DNA from 3 places in the Yoonia sp. GPGPB17 genome. Region 3 is predicted to be linked to each of the others. Evidence: riboswitches for the same ligand, from Rfam matches in the RefSeq annotation. Region 3 holds a riboswitch; each other region holds the start of a gene.
What was found. A riboswitch is a leader RNA that binds a small molecule or an ion and turns the genes downstream of it on or off. The one in region 3 is predicted to bind thiamine pyrophosphate.
Positions count from the first base shown of each region.

Region 1 (6,001 bases), on a different contig from region 3:
TCCCACAGAACGTCGGGGCTTTGGTCCCCGTTCAGGTGGCCGCCTTTCACCAGCGTGACATTTGGACCCAAATCCGACAGATCGCGTGCATGGGCGGCCATTGCGTCGCGGGTAGCAGCTTCGCGTCGGTTCAGCAGACGCGCGGCTTCTGGCAGGTTTGGGGTCAAGACCGTGGCCAGGGGCAACAGTGACACGCGCAATGCCTCCATCGCATCGTCTTGCAACAGCGGCGCGCCACCTTTAGCGACCATCACCGGATCAAGCACGATTGGGATGTCTTGATGATTAGACAAGGCCTGCGCAACCGCTACTGCGATCTCTGAGGTTGCGATCATGCCGACCTTAACGGCATCTATGCGGACGTCGGCAAAAACGGCGGCGATCTGTGCCTTGACGAACGACGGTGCGATCAATTCGACGCCGCTGACGCCTTGGGTATTCTGCGCGGTCAAAGCCGTTATGGCCGCCAATCCATACACCCCGTTGGCTGCAAAGGCCTTCAAGTCAGCCTGGACACCAGCACCCCCGGAAGGGTCGGAACCAGCAATGGTCAGAACGTTTCTGATCATATCGAAAGTCCAGCTGTTGTATTCAAAGCATGGCTGAGGTTGTGCGCTGCGCGTTCCGGATCGGGTTGACCACAAATCGCGGAAACCACGGCGACCCCGTTGCATCCGGCCCGCAGGACATCGGCCACATGCTCGCGCTTCAATCCGCCAATGGCCACTGTTGGCAACCGCGCCAACCGCGCCATTTCGGCCAGACTAGACAGGCCAATCGTTGGCTTGTGATCCGCCTTGGTCGTAGTCTGAAAAACGGTGCCAAGGCCGAGGTAGTCAGCAAGGTCAGGGTCTGCTGACACGACCTGTTCTGGCGTCTCGCAAGACAGGCCGATGATCTTGTCCGGTCCCAAACGCTTCCGCGCGAATGCGGGAATGACGTCATCTTGGCCGATATGCACACCATCCACGTCTGCTGCGACCGCTGCCTCAAGATCATCGTTGATGACAAGTGGAATGCCTTTGCCTGCCAATACGCGTTTCAGCGCGCGCGCGGCTTCGACGCGGCTTTGGGTCGAGGCCTCCTTGTCGCGCAGCTGCACAAAGCTGACGCCGCCGCGAACCGCAGCTGCGACCGTCTCGATCAACGCAGGTCCGGGGCAAAGGTTCGGGTCCGTCACCAGATACAACCGAAGGCTGCGTGGAATCAGTTCCATGACACACGCGTCTCCAGAAGATCACCGGTTTGTAGCGCGTGAAGCGTATCCAAGAAGGCGACCGAAAAGCTGCCGGGCCCCGATGTTTCAGCACCTGCCCGCTCCCCCGCTTCAGCAAAGTGCACGAACGCTGCAATTGTCGCCTCGAACCTGGGTGCTATGGCAGCATAGGCACCAACCAAAGCTGTTAGCGCACATCCCAAGGCTGTCACGGTTGGCATGATGTCCGAACCACCGGTGATACTTGCGCTTCGTTTGCCGTCGGTGATGAAATCAACCGGGCCTGAGACTGCCACGATGCAGTCATGGCGCACTGCAAGGGCCCGGGCGGAACGCTGTGCGTCGCTCACGCGATCGCCACTGTCGGCGCCTTTGCCAGACCCGGCTCCGCCTGCGAGAGCGATGATTTCCGACGCATTCCCTCGAACAATACTGGGTTTGATCGCAAGAAGATCAAGGGCTGCTTTGGCACGATAGGGCGTTGCGAAATGGGCGACGGGATCCAGCACCCACGGCACTTTGGCCGCATTTGCTGCGACGGCGGCGGCTTTCATGCTTTCCAGCCAAGGGGTGGACAAAGTGCCGATATTGATTGTCAAAGCCCCTGCGATCAGGGCAAAATCCGCAACTTCTTCAGGCGCATGGATCATGGCAGGCGATGCGCCTGCAGCCAGCGTGACATTCGCAGCGATGTTCATGGCGACGTAGTTCGTGATGCAGTGGACAAGCGGCGATTGCGTTCGTAACGCGTCGAGGGCTGCATTGGGTTGCATGCGATCTTTCCTTTTCGCTTGATACGGAAAGACGGTACAGACCGACTAGGTCTGTTTTTGCCTCCCTCCGCCGGCATTATCCGGTTCAGGTTCAAAGGGTGCATCTCAGCCTCTCGGCGCCCCTGACAAGTCAAGGCTATCTTGGAAATGGCAGTGCGGTCAATCCGGGAGACGCATTAGTCTCGTCTATGCGTCATTTTAAATCAGACCCGTTTTGCGATCGTCGCTGCAATGGCCTGCCCACTAACCCAGGCATCTTCGGCTTTCGCACCAAGACACCAGTCGCCACCAGCGAATAGCGTCTCCTCCTCGTCGGCTAGATAGGTACGCCCGAGCGGTCGGGACACAAACGCGTACCGCCAACGGTGTCCTGACAAATAGGCCGGAGTGATCACAGCACTGATACCAAGTGCCGTGCACAGAAGCGGCAGCATAAGTTTGGCAAAAGCGTCCCGATCCAATTCCAGATGCCGCATACTCCAATCGCGGCTGGCATGCGCGACAATGCACGTCGCATCCGGCCGACCCGGCTTTGCACTGTCACACACAATCCACTTTAGGTCCGCTTCCGGAGCGCGGCGCGACACAAAGGGCAGTTCAACATCACCGGGCAGTCCGACCATCAGCGTCAGACACGGTGTCATTTCGACCGTTTTCAGGGAGGCGTTGAAGGGATGCGCGTCGGGCAAGAGCGCGCCGATCTGAGGCGCAAGCGCGGTGATGACCACCCGATCGAACGTCTCATCGCCGCCTTGCCAAATCAATTTCCAGCGACCATTCGATTTCACGATACTCTCTATGCGGGTTTCTTTTCGGATCGTCAGGCCGTTTCCCAGATGCTTTGCCAAGCCGGTCATCCCGGGGACACCGACATACGCCGGTTTTTCACGATCTTGCGGCCAGCGTGCCACGACACCAGCGGCTTCGGCTTGCTTCAACATCGCGGAAAAGCCATCGCTTTGCGGTGTAACGTACTGGGCACCGTGATCAAATTGGAAACCGCCCTCCGCGCGGCGCGTTGCCATCCTGCCGCCCAGTCCCCGACCCTTGTCAAAAACCACCACATCTACGCCGCGCTGCATCAATTCCCGCGCGCAGGTCAGACCAGCCATACCTGCGCCGATGACAGCCGTTTTGGCGGTCGGCCCTACCAATGCTCGGTCCCCGGTGTGCCCTTGATACGCCCTTGTAGGTTCCCCGTCACCCACCCGCCGTAAAAGTCGCCGGGCTGCGGAATGACGCGCTCTGCACCAACAAAGCATGCATCCATCGCGCCAGCGTAGAAAGACACATGTCCGGCCAAAGCGCTGAAGGATGCGGATGGGGACGGATAGCTCCACGCTGCGCGGTGCGCCGTCTTGTCGCCTGCCCGCACATTGAAATAGGCTGCCTGCCCCTTCCACTCATAAAAGGTGGTGCGGCGCGTCGCGATCAACGCGGCCTCCACGTCTTCAGGCGCAATGTAGTAGGTTGGCGCATGATGGGTTTCAAGGACCCGCAAAGCACGGGTCGTTTCAGCGACAGTTTCACCATTCAACACGACGCGCAGGCGGTGCGGCACCGGTTCCAGGGCTGGCGGTCGTGGATAAACCTGAACGTTTTCTGCGATAAGGTCTGACATTGATTTGGACATGGTCCCTGAGTAAAATACTTCCATCGCGATACTGTCCGGCAGAGGCAACAGCAAACGCCAGCTTTCAACGGGTCAGCACGACATCCGCGCCGATGTCGAGGCCATCCTCCACGGCATCAACAAGGTAGCATGCGACACTGCGCCGTGAGACCAATCCGTTTCGCCAACTTGATGGATCGCGCAGCACCTCAAGCCCGCGTGATTTCGCACTATTGGTCAGAATAACTGGCCGAACAATCGTCCAATCGATTTCACTTTCCATAATCATCGCCTCTTGCCGGTCCTTGTCGGCATAGGGCCTGCCCAGGATGGCCCGATGACCAAGACGTTCAATCGAACTCATTGCACTTCGAGAACGTCCCGCACCAAATCCAGTTACCGCCACCAATCGCTTGGTGTCACTGTCTTTCATCGCCTCAATCAGCACACGCGTACTATCGGAAAAGAGCGCCTCTTCCTCCCAGAGCATCGCAAGCCGTTCCTTGATACCCAGCGTGTAGATCACCGCGCGGGCACCGGCGAGCGCTGCCGTCACATCGTCTGCTGATCGCGCGTCCCCAGCAAACGGCTCAATCAAATCGGTTTTCTCAAGATTGTCAGCGCTGCGCGCAAAGGCGCGCACGGGCAGTCCGCGACCGACAGCTTCCGTAACGGCCAGCGCGCCGATGCCAGAGGTCGCGCCCATTATGAGTATCAGTGCGCTCAATTCAGCATGTCTTCGTAAAGACTATGATAGGCGCGATGTGTGGCCCGGTCGCCCTGTCGGACATTCACGCGACGAAGGACTTCTTTCAAGGAGTCCCACGGGCGGTCCAGGCTTGGCGTGGCCGGGCTCAGTTGGCTTTTGACGTCCGCATGCGTTGCGTTCCCAAGACTATTAGCATTGCTCATGTCTATACTCCTTCTAAGTCGGTATGGGCTGTTTTGGCGGTTGTGGCGTCAGACGTCCACATTCATACGCTACTCGAAATAGCCTGCTGCTGCGAAAAGGCGTGCGTGATTTTCAGCCTTTGGCCATACCCCAACAACAAAAGGAGCAGGGCTATGCCAATGATCGGCATATGTCCGATAAATTCGACAAGCGCGGCTTCGTTGTTGCCTTGGACGATGAAAACGATGTTCGATATCGCCATTATGACGGACAAGGCCAAAACCGCGAGGCGGACTGTCGTGCCAAGGATTAGTACGATCCCGATGACGGCTTCGACCATGCCCGCGGACAGGACAAACAGGCGATCGTCGAAGACGTTGAAGCCGAGGGCTTGCATGAAGTTCCATTGATACTGCGCAACAAAAACCTGCCCCAATGCCGAGGGAGCCAGTTTTTCTCCCACGGCCAGAGCCACAAGTGAAATTCCCGTCCAAATCCGCAACGCATCTACTGAATACGGTTTCAGCCAATCCCGGCGTGCCTCATCCTCGATCGAGTTTAGCAGCAAGAAGAACGCGATCCCGATAATGATCGCATATTCAAGTGCGGGAAACAGACCGAATTTCATTGCGACAGCCGGCGTGCAGAACCAACATCATGACAGCCGCAGTCTTGATCCACCGATTGGCGATCAGCATGATACCAATGGCGGCCTGCATCACGACAAGAGCAAGGCCGAATGTCCCGTCCGCAACCTTGTGTGGCGCGACCAGAGACCCTTCATAGGCGGTCAAAAGAAAGCTCATCCCCGTGAAGACGCGCAAAATCTCCATGAAATCGTGACGAAGCTTGCTCTCTGCAACGCGAAGCGTAGGCAATTTCCCGTCAATCCAGACGGAGAAGAGAACCATCATCGACGCGAGGCATATCCACACCAGGAAAATGGGGTCGGTTAAACTGACATTGACAAGAGGTTCTGCGTCACGCTCGACAAACCAATTCACATGAGCCGCGGCACCCGTTCCAATCACGCTTATCGTCAGGGTAAACCCTACCAAGCTCAACTTTCCCACTTTTTTTCCTTAACTTCTCTTCAAGCGCTTATGAAACAAGCCTACTCATGTTCACCATCGTTTCTGCGACCGGAATTATGCATAAAGACATTGGGTTTCGTCGCAGCCGTGGTGAAGGTTGCGACAGTAATCGCAGCAGCTGCAATCAGGACAGAGTGACCAATCAAGCTCGCGGCAAAAAACGTGTAGCTTCCGATAGCGACCGACGCCACCACAGCCCACATTGCGCCCAACACTTGGAACACGTAATGCCGGGTTGCGACGTCTGGTATGTTACGAAGCGGGCTTACTTCGAGATCGAATATGAAGTTCCACGTAAAACAGACGTGGTTTCTCGCATTAGTTAACATTGCCTTGATCCTCCATCTTAAAGCTGATTTACAATTTTTTCTACCTTTATAAGTACGCAGCAGTGGCCTGATTGGATCAAACCTT
Region 1 covers NZ_JATACI010000003.1:53,463-59,463, forward strand. Annotated here, with positions in the region: gene thiD (bifunctional hydroxymethylpyrimidine kinase/phosphomethylpyrimidine kinase) at 1-569, opposite strand, end outside; gene thiE (thiamine phosphate synthase) at 566-1,216, opposite strand; gene thiM (hydroxyethylthiazole kinase) at 1,207-1,989, opposite strand; TPP riboswitch at 2,035-2,123, opposite strand; gene QTO30_RS20610 (NAD(P)/FAD-dependent oxidoreductase) at 2,193-3,143, opposite strand; gene QTO30_RS20615 (DUF427 domain-containing protein) at 3,137-3,610, opposite strand; gene QTO30_RS20620 (NAD(P)-dependent oxidoreductase) at 3,687-4,307, opposite strand; gene QTO30_RS20625 (hypothetical protein) at 4,325-4,513, opposite strand; gene QTO30_RS20630 (hypothetical protein) at 4,576-5,121, opposite strand; gene QTO30_RS20635 (hypothetical protein) at 5,093-5,566, opposite strand; gene QTO30_RS20640 (hypothetical protein) at 5,608-5,916, opposite strand.
Region 1: linked by a shared signal. The riboswitch ahead of thiM (hydroxyethylthiazole kinase) and the one ahead of thiD (bifunctional hydroxymethylpyrimidine kinase/phosphomethylpyrimidine kinase) in region 3 are both predicted to bind thiamine pyrophosphate.

Region 2 (6,001 bases), 690 kb from region 3:
GTGCCGCAGGACGGCTCGATGGAGTTCAATCTGCGTGACAATTTCGATGTCCCAGACCTGAGCACGACGCACGACAATATCGTGAATGGTGAGACATTTACCTATCCCGACGGCGCGCGGCCCTTGGCGCCCTTTACCGCACAGCGCGTTGATTATTCACTGGCGCGTTTGGCGCATTACACGGCGACGGCGGCAGAGCATTTTCAGAACCACGTCCTTTTCACCAACTACCAGTTCTATGTGGAAGAGTTTGAATCCTACGCGCGCCATATGCTCGCTGATCCCGAAAGCGGCTATACCAGCTTTGTGAGCACCGGGAATGTGGAAATCACGGATGCAGATGCACCCATCCCCTTGCCTGGCAAACTGCCACAGATGCCGACTTATCATCTGAAACGCGCCAACGGCAGCGGGATCACTTTGGTGAACATTGGTGTGGGCCCGTCGAACGCAAAGACGGCGACTGACCACATTGCCGTGCTGCGTCCGCATGCTTGGTTGATGGTCGGCCACTGCGCTGGGCTGCGCAACTCGCAGCGGTTGGGTGATTTCGTGCTGGCGCACGCTTACTTGCGTGAAGATCACGTGCTGGACGATGACTTGCCGGTGTGGGTGCCGATTCCGGCGCTGGCGGAAATCCAGATTGCGCTTGAAACGGCTGTGGCTGATGTGACTGAACTTGAAGGCTACGAGTTGAAGCGGATCATGCGGACGGGCACTGTTGCGACTATCGACAACCGCAACTGGGAGCTGCGCGAACAAGCGGGGCCCGTGCAGCGCCTGTCGCAATCGCGTGCCATTGCGCTGGATATGGAAAGTGCGACAATTGCCGCCAACGGTTTCCGTTTTCGGGTGCCCTATGGGACGCTGCTGTGTGTTAGCGACAAACCCTTGCATGGAGAGCTGAAACTGCCTGGTATGGCCTCAAACTTCTATAAAACACAGGTGGCAGCGCATCTGATGATCGGCATTCGGGCGATGGAACGTCTGCGCGAAATGCCGCTTGAACGCATCCACAGTCGGAAATTACGCAGTTTTGAGGAGACGGCTTTCCTCTGATCAGCCAAAAAACGCAAAAAGTGGCGCTTTTTCCCTTGTAAACCTACACTAATCGTTGTGGTCTGCCACAACATACCGTTAAATGTGCGGGTAATAGGCCCTACTGCTGGGGCGAATGAGGGAGACCAGAACAATGGCTACAAAACCAATGACAAAAGCGCAGCTTGTTGCTGCTTTGGCCGATGAAACAGGCATGGATAAGAAAGCGGCGGGTTCCGCACTGGACGCTGTGACTGGCATCATCACCAAAGAAGTATCCGGCGGCGGTGCTGTGACACTTCCTGGCGTTGGCAAAATCTACTGCCGCGAGCGCCCAGAGCGTATGGTCCGCAACCCAGCTACGGGCGAGCAGATCAAGAAAGACGCAGACAAGGTTGTCAAAATGACAATCGCCAAAGCGCTGAAAGACAGCGTGAACGGCTAAGCCATCGGCCGAAAGGCAGGATGCAGATGTTGAGAGGGTCGCCAGATTGGCGGCCCTTTTCCGTTGCGGCGCGTGATTGGCATTTCCCATCCTGATCTTCTTCGATAGGTGGCGGATATGGATATCAAAGCAATCGCAATGGGTTTGGCGTTCGCGCTGATGTGGTCCTCGGCCTTTACCTCGGCGCGGGTGATCGTGGAGTATGCGCCGCCGCTCAGCGCGTTGGCGTTGCGGTTTCTCATTTCCGGGTTGCTGGGCGTTGCAATAGCTTGGGCGCTGGGACAGTCAGCTCGGCTATCGGGCAAGCAGTGGCTGGGTGTGGTGATCTTTGGCGTCTGCCAAAACGCCCTTTACCTCGGTTTAAATTTCGTGGCGATGCAGACGATACCTGCGTCATTGGCGGCAATCATTGCCTCTACGATGCCCCTTCTGGTCGCTCTGGCTGGTTGGATCGTTTTTGGCAATCGCGTGAGGCCCTTGGGGATCGCGGGGCTTATCGCGGGGCTTATCGGCGTGGTCTTGATCATGGGCGCGCGCTTGCAGGGTGGCGTTGATGTTTATGGGCTGATCCTTTGTGTGATCGGGGTGGTGTCTTTGACTATCGCAACACTTGCAGTTCTGGGCGCCTCATCGGGTGGCAATGTGCTGATGATTGTGGGCTTGCAGATGCTGGTGGGCAGCGCAATTCTTTGGGCGCCTGCGCTGACACTCGAAGTTTGGGACGTTACTTGGAACTGGCAGTTGGTTGTCGCGTTCGTCTATACCACTTTGGTGCCCGGGCTGGCGGCGACTTTGGTCTGGTTCCTGCTTGTGGGGCGCATCGGGGCGGTGAAGGCCTCAACCTTTCACTTTCTCAACCCGTTCTTCGGGGTCGCCATTGCGGCGGTCTTGCTGGGCGAGGTGATTGGCGTTCTGGACGTTATTGGCGTTGCGATTATCGCGGGAGGTATCTTGGCCGTGCAACTGTCGAAACAGTAGTTAGCCGATCTGACCGCGCACGCCGCCCGTTTGCCCGCGATCCAGAAGCAGGTGATCGAGGATGACACAAGCCATCATGGCTTCGCCGACAGGTACCGCGCGGATGCCGACGCATGGGTCGTGACGCCCCTTGGTGATCACTTCCGTGGGTGTTCCGTCCATGCGGATCGATTTGCGCGGCGACAGGATTGATGAGGTTGGTTTTACGGCAAACCGCACCACAATGTCCTGTCCGGTGCTGATCCCGCCAAGGATGCCGCCAGCGTGGTTCGAGCTGTAATCTGGCCCATCAGCTCCCATGAAAATCTCATCCGCATTGTCGCGGCCTGTCAGCGCGGCGGCGGCCATGCCTTCGCCAATCTCGACGCCCTTCACCGCGTTGATCGACATCATCGCAGCAGCCAAATCGGTGTCTAACTTGGCATAGACCGGTGCACCTATGCCTGCGGGCACGCCGCGTGCGACAACTTCGATGATCGCGCCGACAGAGTTGTGATCGTCCTTGCGCAGCCATGCAAGGTAGTCGTTCCATTCGGCTGCCGCCTCGGCATCCGGGCAGAAGAAATCGTTCTGATCGATCTGGTCCCAATCCATTTTGGCGGGATCGATCTTTTTTGTGCCCATCTGGGTCATATAGCCTTTGATCTGGACGCCCGGCGCAATCGCATTGATCGCCTCGCGCGCCACACCCCCAGCGGCCACACGCGACGCCGTCTCCCGTGCAGATGATCGCCCGCCCCCACGCGGGTCGCGCAGACCGTACTTCTGGTGGTAGGTGATATCTGCATGGCCGGGTCGGAACGTGTTGATGATATCGCCATAGTCTTTCGACCGTTGATCGGTATTTTCAATCATCAGTTGGATCGGCGTACCCGTCGTTTTACCCTCATACACACCCGACAGGATCTTCACCGCATCAGGTTCATTCCGCTGGGTCGTGTTCTTGTTCAGACCGGGGCGGCGCTTGTCCATCCATTGCTGGATCATCGGTGCCTCAAGCGGCACGCCCGGTGGGCAGCCGTCAACCGTCGCACCCAAAGCAGGCCCGTGGCTTTCACCCCAGGTAGTGAAGCGAAACAAATGACCGAAGCTGTTGATCGACATAGAAGTACCCCTTTGCCGCTTGGGTCTAGCGGGCGTGACAATCAGGCTCAAGTGCTTTCCCTTGCCTCGCTGCCCAAACCGGCTTAGCTAAGACCTACCTCGGGGGGCCACCAGCGTGGCTGAGATGCAATCATGCGGACCCGTAGAACCTGAACCGGTTAAGACCGGCGGAGGGAAGGTTTAGCAACCCCGCTATCCCCCAATCCGCCCGTCGCATTTGGAGGATACGATGAAACCAACCACCTATCTGCCAGCTGTTGCGGGACTTGCCCTATGTGCCACAGGCGCCATGGCCGAGACCCCAGTGCTGCAAGTCATGACCTACGACAGTTTTGTCACCGAATGGGGCCCCGGCCCCGCGATTGAAGCGGCCTTCGAGGCGGAATGTGCCTGCGATCTACAATTCGTTGGCACTGGTGACGGTGCGGCACTGCTGGCGCGGCTGCAGTTGGAAGGACCACAAACGGATGCAGACATCGTGCTGGGTCTGGATACGAACCTCACAGCAGCTGCCCGCGAAACAGAATTGTTTGCGCCGCATGGCGTTGATGCTGATCTTGATCTGCCGATTGCATGGACTGACGCCGAGTTTCTACCCTTCGATTGGGGCTATTTCGCTTTCGTTGGCAATGCAGGTGCGGATGCGCCCGCGTCATTGCGCGCATTGGCTGACAGTGACACCAAGATCGTGATCCAGGACCCGCGTTCATCCACCCCCGGTCTGGGTCTTCTGATGTGGGTCAAGACGGCCTACGGCGACGAAGCCCCTGCGCTTTGGGCTGATCTGGCTGACAATATCGTCACTGTGACCTCGGGCTGGTCCGAGGCCTACGGCATGTTCCTTGAAGGCGAGGCGGACGCAGTCTTGTCCTACACCACATCGCCCGCCTACCACCTGATTGCTGAAGAAGACGACAGCAAGGTTGCATGGGCTTTTGATGAAGGCCACTACATGCAGGTCGAAGTTGCGGGCAAAGTTGCGGGCACGGACCAGCCGGAGCTTGCAGATCAGTTCCTTGCGTTCATGGTGTCCGATGGGTTCCAAAGCGTGATCCCGACAACAAACTGGATGTATCCGGCGGTGACGCCCGCAAGCGGCTTGCCAGAGGGGTTTGAGACATTGGTCACACCCGGCACATCTTTGCTGTTGTCGCCCGAGGACGCGGCTGCAAAGCGTGATGCGGCGCTGGATGAATGGCGCACAGCGCTGTCCCGGTAACTGCACGATGGCCTGACGCCGCTGCGGCGGCGTTGGTGCTTGTGTTAACTCTTGGTACGCTGGGTGCTGTTGCCTGGCGTGCCGAATGGGGGGCGGGCTGGCCCCCGCAGATTGGGCCGCAATCCGGTTTACGGTTGTGCAGGCGCTGCTTTCTGCTTTCTTCAGTGTATTGTTGGCAATTCCAGTTGCTCGTGCCCTTGCGCGGCGCAGGTTTTGGGGCCGCCAGCTCTTGATCACGCTATTGGGTGCACCGTTTCTGTTGCCCGTCATTGTGGCCGTTTTGGGCCTTCTTGCTATCTTTGGTCGCGCTGGGCTGCTGAATGACGGGTTGGCATGGTTGGGTATCTCGCCCATTTCGATCTACGGCCTGCATGGCGTCGTGCTGGCGCATGTGTTTTTCAACATGCCGCTGGCCGTGCGTTTTATTTTGCAAGGCTGGCTGGCGATCCCGGCTGAACGGTTTCGCTTGGCCGCTTCGCTGAATGTGCCGGTGTGGCGGTTGCTGGAAGTGCCGATGCTGCGCGCAGTGGTGCCCAGCACCTTCCTTGTCGTCTTCCTGCTGTGCCTGACGAGCTTCGCCGTGGCGCTGACGATGGGCGGTGGCCCGCGTGCGACAACGGTCGAGTTGGCTATCTATCAGGCTGTGCGTTTTGACTTTGATCTGGGTCGTGCGGCTTTGCTTGCGTGCATTCAGTTTGTGCTCTGCGTGTTGGGCGCTGTTTTGGCATGGCGGGTCACTGGCAATGATCCGATAGGGACCGGGCTGGACCGTGTCATACAGCGGTGGGATTTGGCGCGGCCGGGCGTCGATTATGGTGTGATTATCTTGGCGGCGGTCTTTCTTTTGTTGCCACTGACCATGATCGTTCTGCGTGGATTGCCGGAGTTCTTCAATATGCCAGCCACAATCTGGGTAGCCGCGCTACGATCAGTGGTTGTCGCGCTTGGATCGGCGGCGCTTTGTGTGCTGATGGCGCTCGCGCTCGCCCTACGGGGTGGCATGATGGTTTCCGTTGTTGGGGTCATGCCTCTGGCGGCGTCTGGTTTGGTCGTCGGAACGGGCGCATTCTTGCTGGTGTTTCCCTTCATTCGCCCGGCTGATGTTGCATTGCTGGTCACGATGCTGGTGAACGCGACCCTAGCTTTGCCATTTGCGCTGCGCGCGCTTGCACCGGCAGCCGCGCAAGTCAAAAAAGACTATGGTCGCTTGGCGCTAT
Region 2 covers NZ_JATACI010000002.1:2,747,344-2,753,344, forward strand. Annotated here, with positions in the region: gene QTO30_RS14505 (AMP nucleosidase) at 1-1,059, shown strand, start outside; gene QTO30_RS14510 (HU family DNA-binding protein) at 1,193-1,483, shown strand; gene QTO30_RS14515 (DMT family transporter) at 1,601-2,461, shown strand; gene aroC (chorismate synthase) at 2,462-3,565, opposite strand; TPP riboswitch at 3,656-3,758, shown strand; gene thiB (thiamine ABC transporter substrate binding subunit) at 3,795-4,784, shown strand; partial or broken gene QTO30_RS14530 (thiamine/thiamine pyrophosphate ABC transporter permease ThiP) at 4,760-6,001, shown strand, end outside.
Region 2: linked by a shared signal. The riboswitch ahead of thiB (thiamine ABC transporter substrate binding subunit) and the one ahead of thiD (bifunctional hydroxymethylpyrimidine kinase/phosphomethylpyrimidine kinase) in region 3 are both predicted to bind thiamine pyrophosphate.

Region 3 (6,001 bases):
GCAATTCAACGATCAGGTCATCGGCGTTCAGTTGTGAAGGGGCAAGGAAAGGGAAGGCGATGTCAGGCTCAGGTGCGGTATCGAAACGAAAGCCCGAGGTGGCGACGCTGCGCGCGTCATAGTTCACCAGCTGGCCCAAAGGAGACGGCGTGAACCCGAGTAGCACGTTGAGCGCCATTTGGGCCTGCATCGCGCCCATGATGCCGACAACGGGACCCAGAACCCCTGCGGTGGCGCAGCTTGCGCCGCTGTCCGGTGCTTGTGGGAAAACCGCGCGCAGTGAGGGCGCTCCACCACAGAAGCCACCCACATAGCCGCTCAATCCAAGCACCGCAGCGCTGATCAGTGGTTTGCCCTTGGCAAGACAGAGGTCACTGAGGATGTAACTGACGGCGTAGCTATCGGCGCAATCCAGAACCAGATCGGCTTGTTGCACAAGGTCAGGTGCATTTGTCGGGGTCAGGTTTTGCACCGCCGTGTCGACCGCAATCTCGGAATTGATGTCTGTGCAGCGCATTGCAGCAATTTCGGCCTTTGGTCGGCCGCAACCGGCTTCGGTAAACAGGGTCTGCCGGTGCAGGTTTGACAGCGACACCGTATCCCCATCGACAAGCATGATATGACCCACACCGGCCCCTGCCAAAAGCGGGAGCGCAGGGGCCGCCAAACCGCCAGCGCCGATGACGAGCACACGCGCTGTCGCCAGGCGCCGCTGCCCTTGCACGTTTACTTCCGGCAGAATTATTTGGCGTGCGTAACGGTTCATCGTGTGGCCTTGATCCATGCGCGTACGCGCGCTTCGGGGTCGGCGTTCAAAGTGATGTCCGTCACGACCGAGATGATGTTGGCACCGGCCTCAAACACCCCCGCCGCGCGCTCCACCGACATGCCACCGATGCCCACGAGCGGTGTTCCGCCCAGCCGTGCTTTCCATTCGGTGACTTTGGGCAGTCCCTGCCTGTGCCACTTCATCTTCTTGAGAATCGTTGGGTAAACAGGACCAAGCGCCACATAGTCAGGTGCCATGCCAAGCACCCGTTCCAATTCGTCAGTGTCATGGGTAGACACGCCCAGCTTCAGCCCCGCCTTCCGGATGGCGGGCAAATCGGCTTCGTCCAGGTCTTCCTGACCCAGATGAACCCACTCACAGCCCAGATCGAGCGCCGCTTGCCAATGGTCGTTCACGACCAGCACTGCACCGTATTGCTGGCAGAGGTCGCGCGAGACCGCGATTTCGCGCTGCACGTCCTCATCCGCCTGATCTTTGATGCGCAGTTGTACCAGTTTCACGCCCAAGGGCAGCATCCGCCGCAGCCAGTCGGATCGATCAAAGATCGGGTAAAAACGGTCCAGTGTCATGACAGGAAAGCCTTGCCGATCACGGGGGTGGAGGCTTCGGCCATATCGCGCGCCTCAATCGGCTCAGCCCCATAGGCCAATTGCCCCGCCTCAACCGCGCGCATCATCGCGCGGGCCATCGCCACCGGATCGCCTGCGCGGGCAACGGCTGTATTGAGCAGCACGGCGTCATATCCAAGTTCCATCGCATGTGCGGCGTGGCTTGGCAGCCCGATCCCCGCGTCAACGACCAGAGGCACATCCGGAAACTCTGCCCGCATGGCCCTTAAAGCATATGCGTTGCTCAGCCCGCGACCCGAGCCAATCGGCGCGCCCCATGGCATCAACACCTCGCAACCTGCGCTTTGCAAACGTTCAGCAACGATCAAATCCTCGGTCGTGTAGGGAAACACCTGAAAACCCTCATCCGACAAAATGCGGGCAGCCTCGACCAATTGGAACACATCCGGTTGCAAGCTGTCGGTGTGGCCGATCAGTTCCAGCTTGATCCAGGTGGTAGCGAACACCTCGCGCGCCATATGGGCCGTGGTAACCGCTTCCTTTACCGTGTGGCAGCCAGCGGTGTTGGGCAGCACATGCACACCAAGGTCCTGGATCATCTGCCAAAACACCTGCCCGTGGCCACCTGCGCCTTCCCGGCGCAAGGACACCGTGGCCACCCCCGCTGCGCTTTCGTGAAACGCCTGTGCGAGGATCGCAGGGCTTGGGTATTGTGCTGTCCCCAACATAAGAGGGTTGGGCAGCTTAGTGCCGTAAAACTCTTTCACCCTCATCCCCCCTGCATTGGCGCGACGACTTCGACGCGGTCCCCGTCGCTCAGTTCAACACCCGCGCGAAGGCTTGCGGGCACGAACTCTTCGTTGACGGCCGTAGCAACGCGACCGGAAAAGCCGCATTCTGCAAGAAGGTCCGGAAGAGTCTCCGCTGCGACCTCGCACCCTGTTCCGTTAAGCGTAATCTTCATCGACCATCTCCGAATGCGTGTTGTTCAGCGCCAGATCTGCCACACCATGTGCCAAAGCAGGCGCAAGCAGATAACCGTGGCGATAGAGTCCGTTGGCATAGATCGTGTCACCACGCCTGCGAATGCGCGGCAGGTTGTCCGGGAAGGCGGGGCGCAGATCGACGCCGATTTCCAGCACCTCCGCCTCTCCGAAAGCAGGATTCAGCGCATAGGCGGCGCTGAGCAATTCCAGCATCGAGCGTGCGGTTATACGGCTGCGGTCCTCGCTTTCGATCATCGTTGCGCCCAGCATGTAGATTCCATCCCCGCGCGGCACGATGTAAAGTGGTATCCTTGGATGCAGCAACCGCACTGGGCGGGTCAGGTTTACATCGCGGCACCGGATCACCAGCATCTCTCCCTTGACGCCGCGCAAATCGGACAGAGCGCTTCGTGCTTGTAAACCTCTGCAATCAATAATTTTTTTAGACCATCGGGCGCATATTTGTTGTGAAACACCACGCCTTTTTCCTCCAAAGAAGTATAAAGAGCCTGCAAGGCTTTGCGTGGGTCAAGATGGGCTTCCGCCTGAAAGAACAGCCCCTTTGTGAAGCCGGACAAATCAGGTTCAAGTTCTGCAATATCGCCATCGACCTCCACAAAACCTTCGGTGCGGCGCGCAAAGCGGCGCAAATCCGGCAGATCACGGCGCGCGGCGACCACCAAGGTGCCAAGCCTTTGGACATCGGTCTTGTCCGCCCACCACTCAATGGCCATCTGGCCGAGACGCAACACCGGCTCTTCGGCGTTTTCAAATTCGCACCAAGGCGCCAACATCCCGCCCGCCCACCAGGAACAGGCGTGAGGGCCTGGAGGGCCCGCCGTATCAAAAACCTGAACCCGCGCCCCGCGCGAGACCAATTCGGTCGCGATGGCGAGCCCCGCAACACCGGCCCCTATGATCGACCAGAGGCTCATGCTTTGCCTGAAGCGGGCCAGAACTGATGGAAGTGATGCACGGGGCCATGACCGGAACCGATGTTCAACGCATCTGCATCAGCAATCGCCGCTTGCAGGTAACTATGGGCCTCTCGCACCGCAAGTTCCAGAGGAAGACCCTTGGCCAACCCCGCCGCGATTGAGGAGGATAAGGTGCATCCCGTCCCGTGCGTGTTAGCTGTCTTGCAGCGCGGTGCACAAAGCTCGGCAAGCACCTGATCCCCAGACACCAGAATGTCATGGCAGATTTCGCCATCCGCATGTCCGCCCTTCATCAGGACGGCCTGCGCCCCCAGATCACAGAGCGCCCGGCCTTGCGCGATCATCTCGGTGCGTCCAACCGCAACAGGTGAGTCCAGCAGGCAAGCCGCTTCGGGCAGGTTCGGCGTCAGCACACGCGCGCGCGGCAATAAGACGTCCCTAAGTGTTGCGACAGCCTCGGCCGCCAAGAGCAAATCGCCTGATTTTGCAATCATCACAGGGTCAAGCACCAATGGGCCGGGATAACCGTCAAGCCCCGCTACAACGCAGTGGATGGTGTCTGGCGTGGTCAGCATACCAATCTTGACGGCTTTGACGTTCAGATCATCCAGCACCGCGTCAATCTGCGCAGTGATCATATCCTGCGGGACGCCGTGGACGGCGGTGACAGCTTTTGTGTTCTGCGCTGTAACAGCGGTGATGACCGAGGCCCCGTAAACCCCGAGTGCTGACATCGCCTTAAGATCTGCCTGAATGCCAGCGCCGCCGCCGCTGTCTGATCCTGCTATCGTCAACGCGATATGCGCCATGGCAACGCTCCATATCAATGGGCATCGCGTACAAAACTGCCTGCTTGCGCAAAGACCGTTCCCTACGCCGGAATTGCCCGGATCAGGTTCGATGGGTTAGCGCATACGCGCCTCTCAGCCTCTGGTGAGGCACCCCAACGGTTCCCGTCCCGATTAGCAATTCAGTGCGAGTAAGTCAAATGCCTGGGCCATGGTGACTTCGGGCCGATATTCCAGCTATCGGACATTGCCGTCTCGGGCTGTCTTTTGGTGTCGATCGAAAATCTATGTTCTCTTCTAAAACAAAAAGACCGTATGAAGACATTCAGAATGTGCGTGAATTTTCGTGCCGCTTGTGTTGGCGGCAAGATAAAATCTTGACCGGGTTGGGCTGAAAGCCGCCCTTTGCATTTTACCGCGTTGGCACCGGCGCATCCCCACGATAGTCGTAGAATCCGCGCTTTGACTTGCGCCCCAACCATCCGGCTTCGACATACTTCGTCAGCAGCGGGCAGGGGCGATACTTCGTATCAGCCAGCCCGTCGTGCAGCACGTTCATGATCGCAAGGCAGGTGTCCAGCCCGATGAAATCAGCCAGTTCCAGCGGCCCCATGGGGTGGTTGGCGCCAAGTTTGAGTGACGTATCAATGGATTGGACCGAGCCGACACCTTCATAAAGCGTATATATTGCTTCGTTGATCATTGGCATCAGGATGCGGTTGACGATAAAGGCCGGGAAATCCTCAGCAGTGGCAGAGGTTTTGCCAAGACGTTCCACAACTGCATGGCAAGCTTTAAACGTGGGCTCATCTGTTGCAATGCCGCGGATCAGTTCGACCAACTGCATGATCGGCACCGGGTTCATAAAGTGGAACCCCATGAATTTTTCAGGACGATCAGTACGGGACGCCAGGCGTGTGATCGAAATTGACGACGTGTTCGACGTCAGAATGGTGTCGGGCTTTAGATGCGGGACCAGATCTTCGAAAATAGCGGTCTTGATGGTCTCACGCTCGGTTGCGGCCTCGATGATCAAGTCGGTTTGGCCCAAATCCGTCAGAGTTTGCGTCGTGCCGATCCGTTTCATCGCTTCGGCTTTTTGAACAGCAGTGATCAGCTCTCTGCTGACCTGCCTGTCAAGATTGCGATCAATCAATGCGACGGCGGCGCTCATGGCCTCTTGACTGATATCGGTCAGCAGAACCTCGTAACCGGCCAACGCAAAGACATGCGCGATGCCGTTGCCCATTTGCCCTGCGCCAACAATACCTACCTGTTCAATTGTCATGATCAATCCTCTGCGGGTTCGCTGCACCATAGGCCCCGGCAGGGGGCGGCTTCAAGGCGACACAATAAGTAAAAATTTCATCAAATGCCCTTATTAGCAAATTCGCAAAGGATTTCTACGAATCTGCCTGTTGGGTGATGAAGAGAAGGGCTGGACACCATGAAGCACGAGAAAATAGAGAACAGCGATCTGTCTTATTCGCCGTGCCGTTACGGGGCCTCTCGAATGTTGTTTCGCGGGCCGCGCAAGCGCCTTGATCTGCCGTACATTGCGTTTGTCGGCGGGACAGAAACCTACGGTAAGTTCATTGAAAAACCTTTCCCGCAATTGGTTGAAAAGGCCATGCGCCAGACCTGCGTCAATTTTGGCTGTGTGAATGGCGGGATTGATGCCTTTGTGAATGACCCAACAATCATGGGCATCTGTTCAGAGGCTGATTTGACCGTCGTACAGGTGATGGGGGCCAATTATCTGTCCAATCGTTTCTACTCTGTCCATCCCCGGCGCAATGATCGCTTCTTGCGGGCCTCGACGGTCTTGCAGGCCATTTATCAAGACGTCGATTTTTCTGAGTATTCCTTTACCCGGCACATGCTGGGCGCATTGCACACCAAGTCGATTGAACGGTTTGACACGGTGGTC
Region 3 covers NZ_JATACI010000002.1:3,433,727-3,439,727, forward strand. Annotated here, with positions in the region: gene QTO30_RS18155 (HesA/MoeB/ThiF family protein) at 1-766, opposite strand, end outside; gene QTO30_RS18160 (thiamine phosphate synthase) at 763-1,359, opposite strand; gene QTO30_RS18165 (thiazole synthase) at 1,356-2,126, opposite strand; gene thiS (sulfur carrier protein ThiS) at 2,129-2,323, opposite strand; partial or broken gene QTO30_RS18175 (FAD-dependent oxidoreductase) at 2,307-3,280, opposite strand; gene thiD (bifunctional hydroxymethylpyrimidine kinase/phosphomethylpyrimidine kinase) at 3,277-4,092, opposite strand; TPP riboswitch at 4,135-4,239, opposite strand; gene QTO30_RS18185 (3-hydroxybutyryl-CoA dehydrogenase) at 4,484-5,359, opposite strand; gene QTO30_RS18190 (DUF6473 family protein) at 5,519-6,001, shown strand, end outside.